Regions from separate parts of the Archangium lipolyticum genome, predicted to be linked through region 2. Evidence: riboswitches for the same ligand, from Rfam matches in the RefSeq annotation. Region 2 holds a riboswitch; the other holds the start of a gene.
The links. Region 2 has a riboswitch for thiamine pyrophosphate ahead of thiC (phosphomethylpyrimidine synthase ThiC). Riboswitches for the same ligand answer to the same signal wherever they lie in the genome.

Region 1 (11,719 bases), on a different contig from region 2:
AGGAAAACACCATGAGCACCTTCACCACCGCCGACGGATGCGAACTGGACTACCACATCGCGGGCTCGAGCTCGAGCGAGCGTACCCTGGTACTGCTGCACGGCTGGTCGCAGTCGCGCGCGATGTTCGATCGGGTGATTCCCATGCTCGCCAGGCAATACCGTGTCGTCAGCTACGACCAGCGTGGCCACGGGGAATCCGGCCACCCCCCGCACGGCGCTCGCATCGCCCGGCTCGCGCGCGACCTCGACGAACTCCTGACGCACCTCCACATCGAGCAGGCGGACCTCGCGGGCCACTCCATGGGGGCGTCGGTGCTGTGGAGCTACCTCGACCTGTTCGGCTCCGCGAAGGTGAGCTCGCTCATCATCATCGACCAGCCCAGCGCCTGTACGATCCTGCCCTGGCTCGAGCAGGCCGATGCGGTCAGGGTGGGTGCCATCATGGACTTTCCCGGCGCCGAGGCCTTCTGCAAGGGCTTCAACGGTCCCGACGCGGCGAGCGTGCGGCGCAAGTTCCTCGTCTCCATGCTCACCAGGCAGATCCCCGGCGAGGACCTGGAGTGGCTCTACCAGGAGAACCTCAAGCTCGACGGCGGCTTCGGCGCACGGCTGTTGCTGGACCACATCATGCAGGACTGGCGCGACGTGTTGCCACGCATTGACGTGCCGACGCTGGTGCTCGCTGGCGAGGTCAGCCACGTCAACCCGGCATCGCAGAAGTGGAGCGCCGAGCAAATCCCCGGAGCCCAGCTGCGCACCTTCACCGCCGAGGAGGGGGGCGCACACTTCCCGTTCTTCGAGCGGCCGGAGCCTTTCGCGGTCGCCTTGCGCTCCTTCCTCGACGCCCAGCCGGCGCCGCGTGCCCGGGCAGGTCGCGAGACCTTCACGGCGTGAAGGACAGAGCTGTCACACATCAACTTCCACGAATGACGAGGCCGGCCTATTCATGACCCATCCAACCTGAACCCGAGACAGGAGCATCGGCCATGATCTATTCAACCGCGACCGTACCCGTGAACCCCGAGGGCGAGCTTCCGCTGACACGCGACCAGCTCTGGCGGGGCCTCGTCCTCAAGGCGCGTGATGCGAGGCTGTTCCTGCCGCCCGGCGCTTGCACGAAGTGCGACGTGGTCGTCGACGGCGAGGAATACATCATCCGCGAGGCCACCATCATGGGCGACGACGTGTCGGAGATCATCACCTTCGAGCCCAGGACGAAGGTGTCCTTCCACCAGAACAAGGGGCCGCGCGAAGGCGTCATCGTCAACGAGGTACTCGAGGGCGATGATGGTTCGCTGCACCTGAGGTTCTACTGCCTGCTGGGCTTGCGGAACGCGGAACCGGGAGGCGAGCAGGAGCGGAAGGAGCAGGCCACGATGGACAGCGAGGAGCGCGGCTACAAGCGGGCCCTGCTCTCGACCCTGGCGCGAACCCGGTTGCTCGCCCAGGAAGGCCGGCTCTGACCCGGCTTCACGACCCCTGTGGGGGCTGGAGCCCCGCGACGCGCACGGCATCCCGCAGGAGTTGTCGAAACCAGAGGTGCTTCGGGTCTCGCTCGTGCCCGGGGTGCCACACCATCTCCATCTCGATGGAGGGCAGCTCGAAGGGGGGCGCTCGCATGACGACCCCCAGTTCCCGGGTTCGAGCCAGAGCGAAGCTGCGCGGAAGCACCGTGATGCGGTCCGAGGAGACGAGCAGGGGCGCCGCCAACGCGAACGAGGTCACGACCCGCGTTATCCGCCGGGTCAGCCCCTGCGCTTCGAGCACGTCGTCCACGGCACCCCGGCGCGACTGGGCCTGGGGCGCGACGAGGATGTGCTCAGCGGCGGCGAAGCGCCGGACCGTCCATGGGCCCTTCAGCAGGGGATGACCCTCGCGGAGCACGCAGACGAAATCCTCCAGGAACAGCTTCTCTGTCGAAAGGCCTCGCTCTCGAGCGGTGGCGGGTGTGACGGCAAGGCCACCCCGGTCTCTCAGGATGCTCGCGAGGTCGACCAGCACCGTTCGTACCGCCAGGCTCGCGCGCGGGGCCCGCGCGGTCAGCAAGTCATCGAGCGTCGGCAGGAGGGCTTCAGCCACCCGGTCTGACGTGGTGAGGACGAGCTCGCCGTCGTAGCTGTCGGGCTCGAACGGAGCGCTCACCTCGAAGAGGCGCTCCGCCGCGGCCAGGACCTCTCTCGCGGGGGCCCTCAGTTGCTCCCCGAGCGGGGTCCTCACCAGTGTTCGCCCCGCCCGGACCAGGAGCGGGTCATCGAAGTCGCTCCGCAGCCGTCGCAATGCATTGCTCGCCGCCGCGGGCGTGATTCCGAGTCTCCGCGCGGCACGAGCGACATGGGCCTCCTCGAGCAGGAAGTGGAGCGCGCGGGCGTGGTTCAGGTCGAACGCGGAGACATTCATGGCGTGAAGCCTAGGGCAGTCAAACATCAACTTCCATGATGAGGGGCCACACCCGGCGGCCACACCTTGTGCGTGCCCTGCACTCCCACCACGTAGGGCAGCCCACGCCGGGTGAGCTCCTCCAACGGCGCGGTGGCCCGCCCCCCTGCGCAGGGAGAGTGTCGACGCCGGCCACCCGAGCATCCCCCTCTCCTCGACTGCAGTGACAATCGTGCCTGAGCCGTCGGCGCCACTATTTTAGAATGACGACCGCTTCGACCTCGAACAGCATGGGGTCAATTGCAAGCTTGGGGACGGGAATCAGCGTCTGCGCCGGCAGTGCCTTGCCGAACATTTTCTTGACGTTCTTGGTCAACACCTCGAGCTTGGACATGTCGTGATCGACCACGAAGACCGTGAGCTTGGCGACCTGATCCGGCCTGGCACCGAGAGCATCGAGGGCGGTGCGCAAATTTGCGTAGGCCTGCTCAACCTGGACGGCGAAGTCAGCCGACAGGGCTCCCGTGCTGTCTTGGCCGCCCTGTCCGGAGATGTAGGCTACCCGGGCGTCGCGGGGCATGATCACCGCTGTGCTGTAACCATTCGGCGTCGGGTCGTAGAGGTTTTGGGGATTGACGATGGTCAGCTTGAGCTCGTTCTCGTTAGCTGTCGTCGCAGTGGGAACGCCCATGGTCATGATGATTAGCCCTCCGATAAACACGTGCTTGATTGCACGTGACATGATTTTCTCTTGGCTCTGAGGACCGCGAGCAACGTACCTCGCGGCCTACAGGATTGAACTTCAACTCGCCCATGCGATAGAGTCGTACGGCGTACGATTGATAGCACCGTACGTTGTACGAGTCAATCGCTGAGGAAGACAGATGGCATCCAAACGGAGCGGCGCCCGGGGCAAACAGTCTGAACGGATAAATGTGTCACCCCAGCCCGCGCAGGAACCGCGCAGTGAACCGCCTCTCTCTCTGGAACGTATCGTGGCGACTGCGGTAGAGCTGCTGGACGCCCAAGGAGTCGACGGATTGACGATGCGTCGGCTGGCCGAACGCCTCGGCTCGAGCGCGATGAGCCTATATTGGCACGTCGACAACAAAGAGGAGGTCTTTGATTTGGCGCTCGACTCGGTGCTCGAATATCCCGGACCGCCGCAAATGGCTGAGTCTCGAGACTGGCGTGGGGATGTCGTTCATATGCTCGAAGACTGGCGCGCCAGCATGCTGCGCCATCCATGGTCGGCATCGCTGTTGCCGCGCCGGGCGCTCGGCCCGAACATCCTCAGTCGCCTGGAGCTGCTGAGCAAGACTTTGTCCAGAGCCGGTGTGGCGGACGCGGATCTGAACGTCGCGATATGGTCGCTCTGGAACTATGTGATGGGCGCCACCATCACCCGGGGGAGCGTCGACCTTTCTGACGACGACAGGGTCGCCGCGCAGCAGCGCCTTACACGTCTCAGCGAACGCTATCCGACAATCGAACGCTCTCGTCTGCTGTTGGATGACGACTGGGACGGCACTTTCAGGAAAGGCCTTGACTTCCTGCTCGATGGTCTCGCTCGAGACAATGAACATTCTGGACGGAGAGCGCAAAAGCATCGAGCCGATGGCCGCCCGGCTGGTGGAGGATGAGGCGCAGGTGGATGCCATGCGTCAGCGGCTGCAGCAGTGCGTCTCGGCTTCCAACTGGAGCGACGACGAGGTCCGGCGGCGCCTGGCCATGAAGATGGAGGAAGAGTTGCCCGGACTGTAAGCCTTCGTGCTGGACGACACGGGCTTTGCCAAGAAGGGCATACACTCGGTGGGAGTGGCCCGGCAGTACGCAGGAACGTTGGGCCGTACCGAAAACTGCCAGGTAGCGGTCAGCCTGCACCTGGCGGGAGAGAAAGGCCGCAGTTGCATCGCCATGCGGCTGTACCTGCCCGAGGAGTGGGCACGTAGCAGGAAGCAGCGAGCAACGGCGGGTGTCCCCAACCAGGTGCGCTTTCTAATGAGCGAACTTCCGGAGCAGCCGTCTTTTGGCCGAGTTGTTCGGCCCGATGAAGACAGTCACTGGTCCAGGTTCGCACCGGCGAGTCATGACAGCATGCCCTCTTGCTGTCCGAGGGAGCATGCTTGGAGTCGGAGGTGATTGGGAAAAGTGCGAAATGCATAACCCGGCCGCGGCCTGTCTCTTTTTATCGAGAGTGGGTTCACTGCCGCGCTTCGCGGCGGATGCTATTAGCCTTCGCGTATAGGAGGCCCCTGGAGGGAGGGCTGGAGCGGAGGACGGGTGGCATCGCCCCGACGAAGCGCACCGCCTCCGGCCCTCTCAGGCAGACCGCCTTCTCGCAGCAGTCGGAAATGAAGCGATGGCCCATGCGCCAGACTTGCCGTCGCTTTGCCCGGCTGCTAGCCATGCGTCATTCCGTTGGGGTGCCCCTTCCCGGGGGCTGAGAGGCCAGGTGCCAACCCATCGAACCTGATCCGGCTAGGACCGGCGTAGGGAACGGAGAGCAGCAAGGGCGCGCGCGATCTCCTGGTCGTGGCCCCGGAGCTTCCTCTGAACCCCCCGCCGGTTCCGACGAGAGGAAGCGCGATGCGGACGTCCACAACCTTCTCCGTTCTCGGCGCCGGGGTCATGGGCCTCTGCACCGCCGTCGAGCTCGCGAGCCGCGGCGGGCGGGTGACGCTGGTCGATCTCCAGCCCGAACCGGGTCCCCAGGCCTGTTCCTGGTGGGCGGGCGGGATGCTCGCTCCCTTTTGCGAGGGAGAGACGGCCGAGGAGCCGGTGATCCGGCTCGGCCAGAGCGCCGCCGACTGGTGGGCGGCGCAGGGGGTGGAGGTCATCCGCCGCGGCACGCTGGTCCTCGCCCTGGGCCGTGACCGGGCCGAGCTCGACCGCTTCGCCGCCCGGACGCGGGAGCACCAGTGGATGGGCGGCGAGGAGATCTCCGCGCTCGAACCCGAGCTCGACGGCCGCTTCCACCGCGGGCTCTTCTTCCCGACCGAGGCGCATCTGACGCCGCGCGTGGCCCTCTCCACCCTGCGCGCCCGAGCCGCGGCGCTCGGCGTCGCCTTCGCGCGGACCGCGCCCGAGGGCCAGCGCATCGACTGCCGGGGCCTTGCCGCTCGCGACGCGCTCCCCGAGCTCCGCGGCGTGAAGGGCGAGATGCTGGTGCTGCGCCTCCCCGACCTCGCCCTCTCGCGCCCGATCCGGCTCCTCCACCCGCGGATCCCCATCTATCTCGTCCCCAGAGGCGACGGCATCTACATGCTCGGCGCCACGATGATCGAAAGCGCCGAGCGCGGGCGCGCGAGCGTCCGCTCGGTCCTGGAGCTGCTCAGCGCCGCCTATGCGCTGCATCCGGCCTTCGGCGAGGCGGAGATCCTCGAGATTGGTGCCGATGCGCGGCCCGCCTTCCCCGACAACGTCCCGCGCCTCATCCGGCGTGACGGCACGCTCTTCCTCAACGGCCTCTACCGCCACGGCTACCTGATGGCGCCGGTTCTGGCGCGGATGGCGGCTGACCACCTTCTGTCCGGCGAACACGTGGAGCTCCTGCAATGAAGATCACCGTGAATGGCGAAACACGCGAGACGGTGAGCGAGACGCTCGGCGCGCTCCTCCTCGAACTGGGCCATGGCGAGGCCAGGGTCGCGACGGCTGTGAACGAGGCCTTCGTGCCCGCCGCCGCGCGCGACGGGCTGCGTCTCGCCGCAGGCGACCGGGTGGAGATCGTCACTCCCCGGCAGGGGGGCTGAGCCGATGCCGGTCTTCTACGGAACCGAAGTCGCCTCGCCCCTGATGCTGGGCACCGCGCAATATCCCTCGCCCGCTGTGCTGGCCGAGGCCTTCCGCCGCTCGGGCGCGGGCGTCGCCACCGTCTCGGTCCGCCGCGAGGCGGGGGGCGAGCGGGCGGGGCAGGATTTCTGGCGCCTGATCTCGGGGCTCGGCGTGCGGGTGCTCCCCAACACCGCCGGCTGCCACAGCGCCCGCGAGGCGGTCACCACCGCCCGGATGGCGCGCGAGCTCTTCGAGACCGATTGGATCAAGCTCGAGGTGATAGGCAATGCCGACACGCTCCAGCCCGATCCCTTCGGCCTGGTCGAGGCCGCGCGGATCCTCGTGGCCGAGGGCTTCAAGGTCTTCCCCTACATGACCGAGGATCTGGTGCTCGCCGACCGCCTCTTGCAGGCGGGCTGCGAGGTGCTGATGCCGTGGGGCGCGCCGATCGGGACGGGGCTGGGACTTCTCAATCCCTATGCCCTGCGCAGCCTGCGCGCGCACTTCCCCGACGTGCCGATGGTGATCGACGCGGGGCTGGGCCTGCCGAGCCAGGCGGCCGCGGCGATGGAGATGGGCTTCGACGCGGTGCTCCTGAACACCGCCGTCGCCAAGGCGGGCGATCCCGTGGCGATGGCCGAGGGCTTCTCGAAGGCGCTGGAGGCCGGGCGCCTCGCGCACGGCGCCGGCCCGATGCCGCCGCGCGACATGGCCGCGCCCTCCACTCCGGTGCTCGGAAAGGCCTTCCTGTGACGCTCGACCGTTTCTACCCGATCTTCGACGACGTGGCCTGGCTGCCCCGGGCGCTCCCCCTGGGCGTGAAGCTCGTCCAGCTCCGTCTCAAGGACCGCGCACCGGACGACCTGCGCCGACAGATCGCCTCCGCCCGAGACCTCTGCCGCGAGGCCGGCGCCGTGCTGGTGGTCAACGATCACTGGCGGATCGCCATCGAGGAGGGCTGCGACTGGGTGCATCTGGGGCAGGAGGATCTGGACGGTGCCGACCTCCCCGCCATCCGCCGCGCGGGGCTGCGCCTCGGCATCAGCACCCATGACCCTGCCGAGCTCGACCGCGCCCTCTCGCTGAAGCCCGACTACGTCGCGCTGGGGCCGGTCTATCCCACCCGCCTCAAGCAGATGAGATGGCACCAGCAGGGACTGGAGCGGGTGACGGAATGGAAACGTCTGATTGGCGACCTCCCCCTCGTCGCCATCGGCGGCATGAGCACCGCCCGTGCCCCGGGCGTCTTCGCGGCGGGGGCCGACATCGTCTCGGTCGTGACCGACATCACGCTCAACCCGAACCCGGAGGCGCGGATCGCCGAATGGATGGAGGTGACGCGGTGAGCCGCTATGCCCGTCAGACCGCCGTGCTGGGGGAGGGCGCTCAGGAGCGGCTCCGGGCGGCGCGGCTCCTCGTCGTGGGGGCGGGGGGCCTCGGCGCGCCGGTGCTGCAATATCTCGTCGGGGCTGGGGTAGGGCACATCCGCCTCGTCGAGCACGACCGGGTGGAGGAGAGCAACCTGCACCGCCAGACGCTCTTCCGCATGGGCGACCTCGGCCAGCCCAAGGCCGAAGCCTGCGCCCGCCACCTCGCCGGGCTCAATCCGGAGAGCGTGGTGGAGCCCGTGGTGGCCGCGCTGGAGCCCGCCAACGCCCCGAAGCTCATCGAGGGCTGCGAGCTGATCCTCGACTGCGCCGACAGTTTCGCGGTCAGCTACATCCTCTCGGACCTGTGCCTGGCGCGGGGCCTCCCGTTCCTCTCCGCCTCCGTCACGGGGCGCGAGGGCTACGCGGGCGGTTTCTGCGGCGGCGCACCGAGCCTGCGTGCGGTCTTCCCCGACCTGCCGCAGCGGATGGGCAGCTGTGCCGAAACTGGCGTGCTCGGCCCTGTCGTGGGCGTGATCGGTGCGCTGCAGGCGCAGATGGCGCTGGCGCTGCTCTCGGGGGAGGCAGGTGTACTCGGGCGCCTCGTCACCTTCGACGGCGCGACCTTCCGCGCTGGCGGCTTCCGCTTCGATGGGGCAGAGGAGCCCGCGCGTGCGCCGCGCTTCGTCTCCCCTTCCGAGATTACGCGAGGAGACCTGACCATCGATCTGCGCGGGGTAGATGAGGCCCCGCTGATCCACCCCGGAGCGCGGCGCATGAGCGTGGCCGAGGTCGGCCCCGGCATGGACCTGCCCGAACCCGGCCAGCGCGCGGTGCTCGTCTGCCGCTCCGGCCTCCGCGCCTGGAGGGCGGCGGAACGCCTCGCCGCGATCTGGCCCGGAGACATCGCCCTCGTCGCGGCGGGCAACCCCGTTGGAGCTTCATCATGAGTCGCGCCGCCGGAGGAGGCGCACCTCAGGAGGTGATGTTCAGGGGGCTCAGTCCTCCACCTGTTCACAGACTTCATCGAATCGAGACAGGCGTGCGTGGTCCGCGAGGTACATGCCACCCTCCTGCACCCAGGGTCCTTCGAAGATCCGCCCACTCCAGAAGCCCACCGCATCGTTGATGCGCTGGTAGTCGATGGTGAAGACATCCGAGCCCATGGAGAGGGTGAGCTCCAGGGTGTTCTTCGAGGGTCTCCGAACATCGGTGATGCGGTAGAAGCTGCTGTCCGGTCCACCGAAGATGATCAGCTGGGGCCTCACGCCACGGCTCTCATCGCTGGCGAGCGAGAGCTCGATACCGAAGAACGCCTCGCCCGTGCACCCATGCAGATAGGTGTAGCTCCGTCCGCTCTTGCGGAGCAGGTTCCACGTGGTCGGGAAGCCCGCCAGGTACTCGAGCCCTCTCGTGGGCAGGTCCTTGCGCGCGGAGAGGAAGGCATCGAGGATCCAGCCCGTCTTCCCCTCCCAGGTCACCTGCGTCCAGCGTCCCCGGGCGCCCTCCACCTCGACGGGCGCGCCTCGCTTCCGCTGGGGTGTGAGCTCGGTCATGAAGGGAAGGGTCGCGACCACCCGGGCGTCCGCCGAGGGCTCCTCCAGCAGGGGCACGCCCTGCGTCCGATTGGTCCAGGTACACAGGAGGGAGCTCAGGTCCCCGAGGGCTCCAGGCTGGGGGAACCGCCGGGCGAGCAGCGTCACGAACGGCAGGGGATGGTTCTCCCCGTTGCTCGGATAGCGGAGCGAGAGATCCGCACCGGCTTCGACCATCCGCCGGGCCAGTCCGAATTCCTCGGCCCACAAGGCCACCATCAGGGGCGTCCACCCGTACGTGTCCAGGACGTCGAGCTGGGCACCGCGGTCGACGAGGAGCCACGCGGCCCGCGGATTCTCCTTCACCGCGATCTGCAGCGGCATGATTCCGGCGGTGTTCTTCCGGTTGGGGTCCGCTCCCAGCGCGAGCAGGGTCTCCGTCACCGCCGGGGGCATGCGCCCGCTCGCGAGGTGGAGCGCGGTGTTGCCCCTCGACACCTCCAGCACCGCGTTGATGTCGACGCCGGACTTCACGAAGAGCGCTGGAAGCGGTTTGCACTTCTCGTGCTGGCAGTTGACCGCCTGCCACAGGGTCTGGATGTTGGGTTGGGAGCCCCTGGCGAGCAGGAGCTCGACCACCTCCAGGTTCCCGGCCTCCAGGGCCTCGGTCAGAGGAGTCTTGCCCCAGGAGTCGCTCGCGTCGAGCGGAGCGCCCGCCTCGAGGAGCAGGGAGGAGAGCTCGGTACTGAACCGGGCGGCCGCATGCAGTGCCGTGGTGCCGTCGCTGCTGGCGGTCCGCACGTCCGCCTTGTGCCTCAGGAGGACCTTCGCGACCTCGGGCTTCTTTCGTTGGAGCGCGGAGAGGAGCGGTGTCGAAGAGGATTTGTCCCGAGCGTCCAGCTCCGCCCCCGCGGAGAGGAGCAGCTCCACGCTGTCCGGTTCGACGGCACCATGCAGGGGCGAGCGCCCCGCCGTGTCCAGGGTCCGCGCATTGGCACCGGCCTTCAGCAGTGCGTCGACGATGGCTGCTCGTCCGCCTCGGACGGCGTGCGCCAGGGCCGTCTTGCCCTCGAAATCACGGATCTCGATACCGGGTCCGTTGCCGAGGAGCAGCTGGACCATCTCCCGATGGTCATGGGCGCTCGCCAGCATGAGCGCGGTGTGGTTCGACCCCGTATCGGCCTTGACGTTGGCCTTGACGCCCGCGGCGAGCAGCTGACGCACGGCGGGAAGATTGCCTTCGCCAGCCGCGGCGACGAACAGCGTGTAGAGCCCCTTCCGCTCGCCTTCATTCACCTCGCCGGGTGATGGCGGCGAGGCGCCCCCCTTCATGAGCAGCAGGGCCATGGCGATTCTGTTCGCGCCCAACACCCCCCGCAGCAGTGACCTGCCGTCCTCATCCGGGGTGTTCGGGTCGACCCCCGCGGAGAGCAGCGCCTCGACCCGTGCGTGCTTGTCCTGCTTGACGAAGACGGACAGCTCATACGTGGAGGAGAGGCCCGACTCCTTCTTGAGCCGCTCGAGCTCCGGCCAGAGCGGCTCGAGCGCCCTCTCGTATCTCCGTGCCTCCCCTTTGGGGACCGCGATGGCCAGGGGAGACTCGCCAAAGGGCGCGCCCACGAGCTTCAATGGTGTCTGCTGGATGGCGATGGCCAGCCCGACCTCTTCATCGGCGACGAAGTCCGCCTTGCCCGCCAGGAGCATCTTGAGCGCGGCGGCGGTGCTCGGGGCCGGAAGGCGCCGGGCCGAGGGGAGGGCCGTCTCCACGGCTCGAAGCGCGAGGGCCGTGCCAGCGACACGGCCGCGAACCTGGCCCAGGCTCCCCACGACCGTCTCGGACCTGGCCGCGAGCCGGTAGCGCATGAGCAGGTACGGAGACGTGAAGGCCACGAGCTTCTCACGCTCCGGAGTCGGGGTGATGGAGTTGAGGGCGATGTCCACCTCGCCGCTCGCCACCGCCTCGACGGAGCCCTTGCCGAACTCGCGCCGGGTATCCACGAACACGGCGGTGGCACCGAGGCGTTGGGCCAACCGCTGGGCCAGCTCCGCCTCGAAGCCGGTGGCGACCCCGTCCTTGAAGCCGTGCAACGGCATGTACTCGCCCGAGAGCGCGACCCTGAGCACGTTGCCCTCCGTGCTCGGCTGGGCGACCGCGATGCTGGCTCCCGCGATGGCGAGCACGAGGAGAAGACGGCGGACATGGAGGAAGTGCATTCAGCCGCGAGTATAAAAGAGGGTCCCACGGAACTCGAAGCTCACGCCCGGTGAGGCCAGGGCGCCGAGCCAACGGCACACTACCTCTGCCGTCAGGCCTTCCTGTAGAATGCGAGCGGTCAGGCGGGAATCAAGGGGTTGACGCCTGCCCATCCGCTTCGAGCCGGGCGGACGGGCAGGTTCATCACCTGGTGCTCATTCGTGAAGGGACTCGTCCTTGCTGGCTTTCGCCGGGAGCGCCCGGGTGCCGCGGCCCCGCCGCGCGAGCACTGCCATCACCAGCAATCCCGCCAGGGGGAACGCGCCCGACGGTAGCACCCCGCAGCCTCCCAGGAGAGGACGCTGGTGGAGTTCCTTCGGAGGCTGCTCGTTGTCGCCGGAGCCCTGGCCGTCAGGGTCGCTGCCCTCGTCTGGTGAACCCCCCGTGTCCGGCTGCTCCCCCGTGTCC
Region 2 (11,719 bases):
GACCTCGGCGCGCCTGGCGCTGAGCTCCTTGTTCTTGGCCGCGTCGCCGCTCGAATCGGTGTGCCCGGAGACCTCGAACTTGAAGTTCTTCACGCCAGCCGAATCGAGCTGCTTCTTCGCCTCGATGAGGGCATTGGCCAGGTTCTTGAGCTTCTTGTCACAGCCGGGCTCGAGCACGTCCGTGCCCGATTTGAAGCTGCACTGGTTCTTGCGGGCCTCCTCCGTCAGCTTCGTGTTGACGCGCTTCTCGACGGCGCCCTTGCCCGCGTCACCCGCCGCCTTCTTGATCTGATCGAACGGGCTCTGGGCGAACGAGACCGCGGGGACCCCGAGCAGCGCCAGGGAGATGCACAGCGCCTTCACCTTCATGGACGTCTCCTGTGTGGAACGTGGAACCACGAGGGTCCAGGCTGCACGCGGAGAACCGGGCGCGTCCAGCTTCGCGTGCGCAAAGGCTGCGCCCCCGTCCGCCGTGCCGCAAGGCTTGCGCTTCTGGCGGACTTTCCTCCTTGGGCACTCCTGGTGGCGTGCTTCTTGCCCCCCCGAAGGCCGCTCGCCGGGGTGGTCCTTCGCCTTCCTCCCAGGTCGGGTTCCGGGCAGGAGGGCAGGGAAACCCGCTGTTCTCAGCGTCCGAGCGCGCTAAAAAGTCCATCTGCACATGGCGGAGACCTTGTTCGAAGAATTGAAACGGTACGTGGGCTTCGGGCCGCAGGACGAGCAGGCGCTCCGAGCCCTCCACGAGGTGGCCCGGCACCACTTCCGTGACATCGCGCACGTCTTCTACGCGCGCATCCTGGAGCACGAGGGCGCGCGCAACGCCCTGGCGGGCGAGAGCCAGGTGGGCCACCTCAAGGTCACGTTGCAGGCGTGGATGGAGCAACTGCTGCGCGGGCCCTGGGACGAGGACTACTACCTGTTGCGCTGCCGCATCGGCCGCATGCATGTGCGCATCGCGCTGCCCCAGCACTACATGTTCGGCGCGATGAACGTCCTGCGGGAGGAGTTCAACCGCGTCATCGACGAGCACTACGTCGGCCAGCCCGAGGCGATCCGGGCGGCGCGCTCGGCCCTGGGGAAGATCCTCGATCTCGAGGTGGCCATCATGCTGCACACCTACCGGGAGGATCTGCTCGCCCAGCAGGCGCGCAGCGAGCGGCTGTCCACCTTCGGCCAGCTCGTGGGCTCCATCGGGCACGAGCTGCGCAACCCGCTGGGCGTCATCGAGACGTCGCTCTTCATCCTCAAGGGCCGGCCCCTGGCCACCGACGAGCGCGCCGCCAAGCACCTGGCGCGCATTGGCGAGCAGGTGGCTCTGGCCAACCGCATCGTCACGGATCTGCTGGACATGATCCGTGACCGCCCCCTCAAGCGCGAGCCCCTGCGGCTCGACGAGGTGTGGAAGGACGCGCTCACCTCGGTGCAGGTCCCCGCGGGCGTCTCCATTCACGCCGAGGGACTCCCCGAGCTCCCCACGCTGCAGGGAGACCCCGGGCAGATGCGCCAGGTCTTCGTCAACCTGCTGGAGAACGCCGTGCATGCCGTGGGTGAGACGGGCTCGGTGACGCTGACGGCGGAGAAGGGCGTGGACGCGGTGGAGCTGCGCCTGGAGGACTCGGGGCCGGGCGTCAGCGAGTCCATCCGGCGCCGCATGTTCGAGCCGCTGATGACCACCAAGGCCCGTGGCATCGGCCTGGGCCTGCCGCTCGTCAAGCGCATCCTCGAGCGCCATGGCGGCTCCATCGCCTACGCGCCGCGTGAGGGCCGTGGCGCGTGTTTCGTCCTGAGGCTACCCCTCTCCACCTCTTCCCCGTAGGTGACGGCATGAGGAACTACCTGCTGCTCGACGACAACGAGGCCTTCGCGGAGAACTTGGCGGAGATCCTCCGGGATGGCGGTGACGAGGCCACGGTGGTGACGGATGGGGCCCGGGCGTTGGAGCTGGCGCGCTCCAACCACTTCGACGTCCTCCTCACGGACATGAAGATGCCTGGCATGAGCGGGGCCGCGGCGGTGCACCACATCCGCCAGGTGGATCCGGGGCTCGCCGCCGTGGTCATCACCGCCCACCCCGGGGAAGACGACCTGGAGACGGCCCGGCGCGAGGGGCTGCTGGCGGTGCTGCCCAAGCCCGTGCCCATTCCCATGCTCGTGGGGCTGCTGTCCCAGGCGCGCCGGGATGGGCTGGTGGCGCTCGTCGAGGATGACCTGGCCCTCAGCGACAACCTCACCGAGGTGCTGCGCTCCCGCGGCTTCTCGTGCGTCACCGCGCGCTCGGTGCTGGACGCCGAGCAGCTCGCCTCGGTGCGGCCCTTCGCCGCGCTGGTGGATCTGCGCATGCCGGGTGGCCCGGACGGCGAGGCGCTGCGCCGGCTGCGGGCGCGCTTCCCCGAGCTGCCGGTGTTCGTGATGACGGCTTTTCCGGACGTGGCGTCGACCTTGCCCGAGCACAGGGGCATCTTCTCCAAACCCTTCGATACGGCGGCGTTGCTGGAGACGCTGGAGCGCATCCACGCCGAGCGCCGACCGCGGCCATCATGAGCGTCTCTCTCACCCATAGCCCCCGCGTGCTCGTCGTCGACGACAACGCGGCCTTTCTCGACAACCTCCAGGAGTTGCTCGGTGACGCGGGCTACCTGGTGCAGGGTGCCTCCAGTTGCCGCGAGGCCCGTGAGCGGATCCGGGATGGCTTCGACGTGGCGCTGGTGGATCTGCGGCTGCCAGACGGGGAGGGGACCGCGCTCGCCCGCGAGCTGAAGGAGAAGGTGCCCGAGTCCGAGGTGGTGCTGCTCACCGGCTTCGCCACGCTGGAGACGGCCGTGGCGGCGGTGCGCGCGGGCGCCTGCGCCTACCTGATGAAGCCCTGCGCGCCCAACGAGCTGCTCCTCACGTTGGAGCAGGCCATGCGTCAGGTGCGCCTCCAGGCGGAGAAGCGCGAGCTGGCGCGCAGGGCCCAGGTGACGGAGAAGCTCGCCGCGGTGGGCACCATGACGGCGGGGCTCTCGCACGAGATCCGCAACCCGCTCAACGCGGCGGCCCTGCAGCTCTCGGTGCTGGAGCGGCGGGTGCGGCGGCTCTCCGCGGAGCTGCAGCCCAACCTGCTGGAGCCACTGCTGCTGGTGCGGGATGAGATCCGCCGGTTGGATCACATCCTCGAGGACTTCCTGCAGTTCGCGCGGCCGCGCGAGTTCCGCCCGCAGCCGGTGGAGGTGAAGACGCTGCTGCGCCGCGTGGTGGATCTGCTGGGCAGTCAGGCGGATGCGCGCCGGGTGAGGCTGGAGCTGGACGGAGACGGGGGGGTGTCGGTTCCCCCCATCTCGGGCGAGGAGGAGCGGCTGCGCCAGGTGCTCATCAACCTGACCATCAACGCGCTGGAGGCCACGCCGGCCGGCGGGCTCGTGCGTGTCTCCGCGGGCCGCGAGGGCTCCGTGGCGTGGATCACCGTGGACGACACGGGCCCGGGCATCGCGCCGGAGATCCGCGACCGGCTCTTCGAGCCCTTCTTCACCACGAAGGCCCAGGGCTCGGGGCTGGGGCTGTCCATCGTCCATGCCATCGTGACGCAGCACGGCGGCACGTTGGAGGTGGGCAGCTCGCCCGAGGGTGGGGCACGGTTCATCCTGCGCCTGCCCCTGGCGCCCTGAAGGGGGCGTTACTCGGAGGTGGCCTCCGCCTCCGGGTTCTGCTCCTCCTCGGTGCTCGGCAGGGGCTTGCCGCTGGCCTCGGCGCTGTACTCCTTCAGCCGGTACTGCACCTTGCGCACGCTGATGCCGAGGATCTCCGCGGCGCGCGTGGTGGAGCCTCCCACCATCTCCATGGTGCGGAGGATGGCCTCGCGCTCGATCTGCGCCAGTGTGGCGCCTGGAATCAGCGACGAGGGGGACGAGCCGGTGGGCCGCGGGCCGCGCAGCACGGGCGGCAGATCGTCCGTCGTCAGCTCCGAGCCCCCGGCCAGCACCACCGCGCGCTCGATGGCGTTCTCCAGCTCGCGGATGTTGCCCGGCCAGTCGTACGACAGCAGCGCCTGCAGCGTGCCCGGCGCCAGTCCCCGCACGTCCTTGCCGTACGAGTCGCTGTACTTCTCCAGGAAGTGATTCACCAGCGCGGGGATGTCGCTCTTGCGCTCGCGCAGCGGCGGCAACGTCACCGCCACCACGTTCAGCCGGTAGTACAAGTCCTCGCGGAACTTGCCCGCCTTCACCTCGGCCGTCAGGTCCCGGTGCGTGGCCGCGACGATGCGCACGTCCACCTTCAGCGTCTGCGTGCCGCCCACACGCTCGAACTCGCGCTGCTGCAGCACGCGCAGCAGCTTCACCTGCACCGAGGGGGAGATCTCCCCGATTTCATCCAGGAAGAGGGTGCCCCCGTCGGCCAGCTCGAAGCGGCCCTCCTTGCGGGCCATCGCGCCGGTGAAGGCGCCCTTCTCGTGGCCGAAGATCTCGCTCTCCAGCAGGTTCTCGGAGAGCGCGGCGCAGTGCACCTTGATGAAGGGCTTGTCGCGCCGCTGGGACTCCTGGTGGATGGCCTGGGCTATCAGCTCCTTGCCCGTACCGGACTCGCCCAGGATGAGCACCGTGGCCCGGGTGGTCGCCGCCCGGCGGACCACGTCATAGACGGCCTGCAACAGCGGCGACTCGCCGATGATGTTGTGGAAGCGCGTCCGCTGGCGCACCTGCTCGCGCAGCGTCTCCGCCTCGCGCGTCAGGGCCCGCTTCTCCAACGCCTTGCCCAGCACCACCAGCAGGGCGTTGGCGTCCAGCGGTTTGATGAGGTAGTTCTCCGCGCCGGCGCGCATGGCCTCCACCGCCGTCTCCACGCTGGCGAAGGCGGTCATCACGATGAACGTGGCGTCCGAGCCCTGCTCGCGTGCCTTCTTCAGGAAGGTGAGCCCGTCCATCTTCGGCATGCGCACGTCCGTGAGGACGGCGGCCGGTGAGAAATCAGCCAGCCGGGACAGGGCCTCTTCGCCATTGGAAGCCTCGGCGACCTCGTAACCCTCCTCGCCGAGGATGGTGGCGATGGCACGGCGGGCATTGTCCTCATCATCGACGACCAGGATGCGTTGGGCGGACATGGGATGAACCGTAGCAAGCAGCGGCCCGGATGGGATGGATTCCGGACACGGTGAGCAACCACGTCCCGCATGGCGCGTCAAGGCTCATAGCCGGCCGCCCGTCCTCCTTCCATGAAGTGCCAGGCCCGTCCGTGGCGGTGTTCCTCCTCCAGCGCGGCGGCGTGCTGTTCATCCCAGATGTCGATGATGGGCTCGATGCGCGGGGTGAGCCGCAGCATGGAGCTGGGGAAACAGCGCTCCGGGAGCGCGTCGAAGATCCGGCGCACGGCCGCGGCGTCCGTCTCGTCGCGGACGGCCACGTGGGGACGGACGATCAGATCCGTGTAGTGGGGCAGTCCATCCGGCCCATCCACCCGGCGGGCCATCGCGGTGCTCTGGTAGAAGAGCACCTCCACCCGCTGGGCGCGCACCTGCTCCAGGAAGGCCACCAGGGTACGCCCCTCCACGGCGCCCACCAGCAGCGCCTCGGGATTCCATTGCCCTTCCAGGTCGGAGTTTTGCCCACCCAGGGGAATGGAGGGGGTCTGCTCTCCAAAGAGCTGGGCACCACAGTCGCTCCGCCATTGGAGCCGCGTCTCGAACTCGGTGATGGCAACGTAGGTCACATCGCACCTCCGCGTGTCTCAACCCACGGGGGGGACTTTCAATGTGCGTGCCGCGCGGAAGGCCGGACGCCTGCCTGCTCATGTGGGACGGACGAGCAACACCGGCCGGGCGCTGTTCTGGATGACTTCCTGAGCCACCGAGCCGAGCAGTGCCTTGGACAGCCCCGAGCGCCCATGAGTGGCCAGGCAGATGACATCACAGTTGAACCGCTCGGCCGCCTGGCTGATGGCCTCGGACACCTTGCGGCCGTGGACCACCTCCACGCGCGTGGAGATACCCCGGGCGGCTGCCTCGGGAGGGACGAGCCCGCGCAGCTCCTCGGCGAGGCGCTCCTGCTCGGGTGTGCGGATCGGGGGCGCCTGGGGCGACAGGTACTGCGCATAGAGCGGGGGAACGCCTCCCACGGGCTCCAACACGTGCAGCAGGTAGACGGTGCCTCCGGCCGGAACCACCGAGTAGGCGTGCCGGATGGCGCTGACACCCACCTCGGAGAGATCCGTGGGGGCCAGGATCCGGCGCACCTCGGGGATGGTGAGCGGGGTGGCCGAGCTGGCGGGCACGCAGAGCACGGAGACGGGCGCCTCGTGGATGATGCGCTGCGACACCGAGCCGTACCACCACTTGCTGGCCCCGGTCCGCTGGTGGGTCCCCACCACGATGAGATCCGCCTCCTCCTTGCGCGCCAACGCCACCAGCGAGTCCGAGGGCCGGCCCAGGCCGGGATCCAGGTGCACCCAGACCGCTCCGGTGCCAGGCATGTCCCCCAGGCGGGCCGTCAGGTCACGCCGCAGCGCCTCCTCCACTTCGGGTGTCACCTCGGATTCGGTGGACAGGGGGACGCCGTAGCGCACGTGCGCGTCCGCGCCCCAGTAGTGGTGGGCGGCCACCACCTCACAGCTGCCGAGCATGCGCAGCTTGCGCACCCAGGCCACCGCCGCCTCCGAGGGAGGGGTGAAGTCCAGGCCGAGCAGGACACGCAGGCTGCGCTCGCCCCGTGACCAGGACTCCAGCGCGCTCGACGAGCGGACGACCAGCACCGGGCAGCGGGCCGTCTGCACGACCCGCTCCGCCACGTTGCCGATGCGCCAGCGGGGGGCCCGCTGACCATGGTGGGACACGATGAGGAGCGAGGCATGGACGGCGGCCGCGTGCTCGACGAGGACCTCGTCCGGGGCCCCCTCCTGCAGGTGCGACTCCACCCGTGTGTCTCCTGCGCGCAGCTCGGCCGCCTGGGCCTCCAGGCGGGCGGACACCTCGCGGCGCAGGGCCTCGTCGGTCGCGGAGGTGCGCCCCGCACTGCCATACTCGGTGACGTGGACCAGGTGGAGCACCTCGCCGCTCCGGCGGGCGAAAGCCGCCGCCGCCCGTGCCGCTGTCATCGCCCGCTCCGAGAAATCCGTTCCGAAGACGATCGACATGGTGCTCCCCCGTGGTTTGGATCAGGCTTCGTATTCGGCCGCGAGGCTCCGGCGGTCCATGTCCTCGATGAGGTGCTGGGCGAAACGGACCATGTCCGCCTCGGTGATGATGCCGATGAGCTGGCCGTCCGCACCCACCACGGGCAGGCAGCCGTACTTGTTGTCCAGCATCAGCTTCACCGCTTCACGGGTGGACGTGTCCGCCTGGACGGTCTTCACGTCGCGCACCATCACGTCCGAGGCCCAGAGCGGCTGCTTGGCTGGGTCCGCTCCGCCGCGCTGCGCCGCGGCCCTCAGGAGATCCCGGTGGGTGACGAGCCCGATGAGCTTCCCGTTGCGCACCACGGGCAGGTGACGGATGCGGTGCAGGCGGAGCAAGTCCTCCGCCAGGGCGAGGTTCTGGGTCTCCGTGAGAGTGACCAGATTGCGGGTCATCAGCTCTCCGACGGTCTGCATATACGTGGCTCCGGTCCTGATTGAGTCGTGGGTCCTGAAAGAAGCTATTGCAGGTCTGGTTCCAGGGCGCGGGGCCCAGGAAGCCCGCCACGTTGGCTGCTCGAACCCGGCGCGTCCAGTGCAACCTTTACGTCCCCCGGGGCTCCGGCCGCAGATGCTGCGCGCGCCCGTCAGTCCGCCACCTGGTGGACAGGGGGGCATCCAGACGGTTGAAGCCCGCTCCCCGCCTGCGCTACACCGGCGCCTTGTCGCTAGGGGTGCCCCCGAGAGGGGCTGAGACGGCCGTGGAGCGGCCAACCCTTGGAACCTGAACCGGTTCGTACCGGCGGAGGGAAGCGGCGGGCGCTCCACGCCTTGCCCGTCCTTCCGTGAGGAGAAGTGACGTGAGCGGAGCCTCGAAGAGTCTCAAGGTGGATGGCAAGGTCCTGGAGGGCATCACCCGGGGGCCCCTGCCGGCCTCGCGCAAGGTGTACGTGCCCGGCGTGCTGCACCCGGACCTGCGTGTCCCCATGCGGGAGATCAGCCAGACGCCCACCCGTCATGGCCACGGTCCGGAAGCGAAGGAGACGCCCAACCCGTCCATCCTCGTCTACGACTCGAGCGGCCCGTACACGGACCCCGAGGCGTCCCTGGATCTCCGGGCGGGGCTGCCCGCCGTGCGCGCCGAGTGGATTCGCCGCCGTGGGGACGTGGAGGAGCTGTCCGGTGTCACCTCCGAGTATGGCCGTACCCGCGAGGCGGACCCGCGCCTGTCCGGGCTGCGCTTCACCCACCGTCGCAAGCCGCTGGTGGCGAAGCCGGGGGCGAATGTCACCCAGTTGCACTACGCCCGCAGGGGGATCATCACCCCCGAGATGGAGTTCGTGGCGCTGCGCGAGAACCTCAAGCGCGAGGCCGCCGTCGCCGCTCTGTCCCAGCAGCACCCGGGCCACTCCTGGGGCGCCGCGATTCCCAGGGAGATCACCCCCGAGTTCGTACGTGACGAGGTGGCGCGGGGCCGCGCCATCATCCCGGCCAACATCAACCACCCGGAGCTGGAGCCGATGATCATCGGCCGCAACTTCCTGGTGAAGATCAACGCCAACATCGGCAACTCGGCCGTCACCTCCTCCATCGAGGAGGAGGTGGAGAAGATGGTGTGGTCCATCCGCTGGGGCGCGGACACGGTGATGGATCTGTCCACCGGCCGCAACATCCACGAGACGCGCGAGTGGATCCTCCGCAACGCCCCGGTGCCCATCGGCACGGTGCCCATCTACCAGGCGCTGGAGAAGGTGGGGGGCAAGGCCGAGGAGCTCACCTGGGAGATCTACCGCGACACCCTCATCGAGCAGTGCGAGCAGGGGGTGGACTACTTCACCATCCACGCGGGCGTGCTGCTGCGCTACATCCCGCTCACCGCGAAGCGCATGACGGGCATCGTGAGCCGGGGTGGCTCCATCCTGGCCAAGTGGTGCCTGGCCCACCACCAGGAGAACTTCCTCTACACGCACTTCGAGGAGATCTGCGAGATCCTCAAGGCGTACGACGTCAGCTTCAGCCTGGGAGACGGGCTGCGGCCGGGCTCCATCGCGGACGCCAACGACGCGGCGCAGTTCGGCGAGCTGGAGGCGCTGGGCGAGCTGACGAAGATCGCCTGGAAGCACGACGTGCAGGTGATGATCGAGGGCCCGGGCCACGTGCCCATGCACCTCATCCAGGAGAACATGACGAAGCAGCTCGCGGTGTGCCACGAGGCGCCCTTCTACACACTGGGGCCCCTCACCACGGACATCGCGCCGGGGTACGACCACTTCACCAGCGGCATCGGCGCGGCGATGATCGGCTGGTTCGGCACGGCGATGCTCTGCTACGTCACCCCCAAGGAGCACCTGGGGCTGCCCAACCGGGACGACGTGAAGGAAGGCGTCATCACCTACAAGATCGCCGCCCACGCCGCGGACCTCGCCAAGGGGCACCCGGGCGCGCAGCTGCGCGACAACGCCCTGTCCAAGGCCCGCTTCGAGTTCCGCTGGGAGGACCAGTTCAACCTCTCGTTGGATCCCGAGCGCGCCCGCGCCTTCCATGACGAGACCCTGCCCGCCGAGGGCGCCAAGGTGGCCCACTTCTGCTCCATGTGCGGCCCGCAGTTCTGCTCGATGAAGATCACCCAGGACGTGCGCGACTACGCGGAGAAGACCGGGGTTTCCGAGCAGAAGGCGCTGGAGTCCGGCATGGCCGAGAAGAGCGAGGAGTTCAAGAAGGCCGGCGGGCAGCTCTACCGCTGAGGTCTCCCCTCTTCGCGAGTTCCCCTCCCTCCATACATCTGCTGGATACGTGACATTCGACCCGGGTCTGGCGGAGAATGGGGGAGAGTGGGCGTGGGGGGACCGCGCCCGTTGACGACCCAGAGGGGAACTCGAAATGGAAACGCAGCATCAGGCCGGTTTCATCACCGGTTCGCCGGCGCCCACGGCGGACGAGAAGACATGGGGCATGATCGCGCACCTGAGCGCGCTGGTGGCATCCGTGGTGGGGTTCCCCTTCCTCGGACCGCTCATCGTCATGCTCACCAAGGGCAAGGAGTCGCCCTGGGTGGAGCAGCACGCGAAGGAGGCGCTCAACTTCCAGATCACCGCCACGGTGGCCATCTGGGTGTCCGCGTTCACGATGTTCTGCCTGGTTGGCTTCGTCCTGCTGCCGCTGGTGGGATTGGCCGCCCTGGTGCTGACCGTGCTCGCCGGCATCAAGGCCAACAACGGCGAGATGTACCGCTACCCGGCCACCATCCGGCTGGTGAAGTAATCCCACCGGGGAAGTCGTAGCGCCGCGGGCGAGGCGGGGCTCCACCAGGGGCCCGGTCCTCGCTCAGCCTCCGATGCCCATCATCGACAGCAGGGAGGCGCCAGCGCCGGGCTCGGTGAAGCGATGGCCTTCGGGCTTCTCGCCGAGGGCGCCGCGGATGGCCAGGGCCAGCTCCGCGTCCGTGGCCCCGCCGCGGATGAGCGTGTGCAGCGGCGCCTGGGCGCGTCCGCCGAGGCAGCTGCGCAGGTCTCCATTGGAGGCCACGCGCACGCGGTTGCAACCGCCACAGAAGTTCTGGGTGAGGGGAGAGATGAAGCCCACGAGCCCCCCGGGCGCGCGCCAGTAGCGGGCCGGACCCGCGGTGGCGCTGTCCTGCTCGTCCTCGGGCTCGAGGGGAAGCCCGGTGGCCCGCAGCCCTTCCACCAGCTCCGCGGTGGGCACCGGGGTGCCCTGTCCGAAGGGCATCAGCTCGATGAAGCGCGGCACCATGCCTCGGGCGTGGGCATACGCGATGAGCTCCGGCACCTCGGTGTCGTTCACCCCGCGCATGACGACGACGTTCATCTTGAGGGAGGCGTAGCCCGCCGCCACGGCCGCGTCGATGCCCCGCAGGATGGTGGCGAGCTCGCCCTGCTTGGAGATGCGCCGGAAGGTGGCCTCGGACAGGGTGTCCAGGCTGATGTTGAGCTGGGTGACGCCCGCCTCGCGCAGGGGAGCGGCCAGGCGCTCCAGGTGGCTGGCGTTGGTGGTGATGGCCACCCGCTGCACGCCCGGCACCGCGGCGATGCGCCGGGAGACCTCGACGATGTCCGGGCGGATCAGGGGCTCGCCTCCGGTGAGCCGCACCCGCCGGATGCCCATCCGGGCGAAGACGGAGACGATGCGCTCGAACTCCTCGGGCGTCAGCAGATCCTTCTTGCCCCCCCAGCTCGCGGGCGAGCAGTACGTGCAACGGAAGTTACACCGGTCCGTCACGGACAGCCGCAGGTAGGTCATCGTTCTCCCCTGGGCGTCTAGCAGGGGAGGGGTCAGGGGGTCCCTTGTGGGAGCGGCGGCTGGCGTCATGGAGGGCTCGACTATTAACCGCCCAGCCTACGCCGAGCATGCCCGAAGTCACCGCTCTCCGTTCGATCCGGGCTGGGTTGAGGTCTGGTCAACCAGACCTTGCCTTCAGTCCCGCGAGTTGCCCTGGCGTCCCCCGGCGAGGACCGAGAGGACCACGGGCTGCTCCGGCCGGGAGGCGGTGGCCGTCGTGGCACCCACCGCCGGGCTGGGAACGGGGGCGGCGGGAGCGGGCGTGGCGCGTGGAGTGGCGCTGGAGCCAGAGCTCGAGGGAGGGCCGCCAGGTCCCGGGATGGTCTGGTCCATGTCGTCCAGGTCATCG

Region 1: another riboswitch for thiamine pyrophosphate. It lies ahead of NR810_RS18815 (FAD-dependent oxidoreductase); the one in region 2 lies ahead of thiC (phosphomethylpyrimidine synthase ThiC).

Annotation. Positions count from the first base shown of each region.
Region 1 covers NZ_JANKBZ010000008.1:42,867-54,585, reverse strand. Annotated here, with positions in the region: gene NR810_RS18845 (alpha/beta fold hydrolase) at 12-896, shown strand; gene NR810_RS18840 (SRPBCC family protein) at 989-1,465, shown strand; gene NR810_RS18835 (LysR family transcriptional regulator) at 1,473-2,399, opposite strand; gene NR810_RS18830 (RidA family protein) at 2,632-3,120, opposite strand; gene NR810_RS18825 (TetR/AcrR family transcriptional regulator C-terminal domain-containing protein) at 3,263-4,021, shown strand; partial or broken gene NR810_RS18820 (IS701 family transposase) at 3,963-4,376, shown strand; TPP riboswitch at 4,791-4,894, shown strand; gene NR810_RS18815 (FAD-dependent oxidoreductase) at 4,968-5,939, shown strand; gene thiS (sulfur carrier protein ThiS) at 5,936-6,133, shown strand; gene NR810_RS18805 (thiazole synthase) at 6,138-6,908, shown strand; gene NR810_RS18800 (thiamine phosphate synthase) at 6,905-7,501, shown strand; gene NR810_RS18795 (HesA/MoeB/ThiF family protein) at 7,480-8,472, shown strand; gene NR810_RS18790 (ankyrin repeat domain-containing protein) at 8,521-11,271, opposite strand; gene NR810_RS18785 (hypothetical protein) at 11,467-11,719, opposite strand, start outside.
Region 2 covers NZ_JANKBZ010000001.1:821,866-833,584, reverse strand. Annotated here, with positions in the region: gene NR810_RS03060 (OmpA family protein) at 1-369, opposite strand, end outside; gene NR810_RS03055 (protoglobin domain-containing protein) at 659-1,813, shown strand; gene NR810_RS03050 (response regulator) at 1,822-2,538, shown strand; gene NR810_RS03045 (sensor histidine kinase) at 2,535-3,641, shown strand; gene NR810_RS03040 (sigma-54-dependent transcriptional regulator) at 3,650-5,071, opposite strand; gene NR810_RS03035 (hypothetical protein) at 5,149-5,676, opposite strand; gene NR810_RS03030 (universal stress protein) at 5,755-7,095, opposite strand; gene NR810_RS03025 (CBS domain-containing protein) at 7,117-7,530, opposite strand; TPP riboswitch at 7,795-7,902, shown strand; gene thiC (phosphomethylpyrimidine synthase ThiC) at 7,935-9,818, shown strand; gene NR810_RS03015 (DUF4870 domain-containing protein) at 9,955-10,335, shown strand; gene moaA (GTP 3',8-cyclase MoaA) at 10,399-11,400, opposite strand; gene NR810_RS03005 (HD-GYP domain-containing protein) at 11,506-11,719, opposite strand, start outside.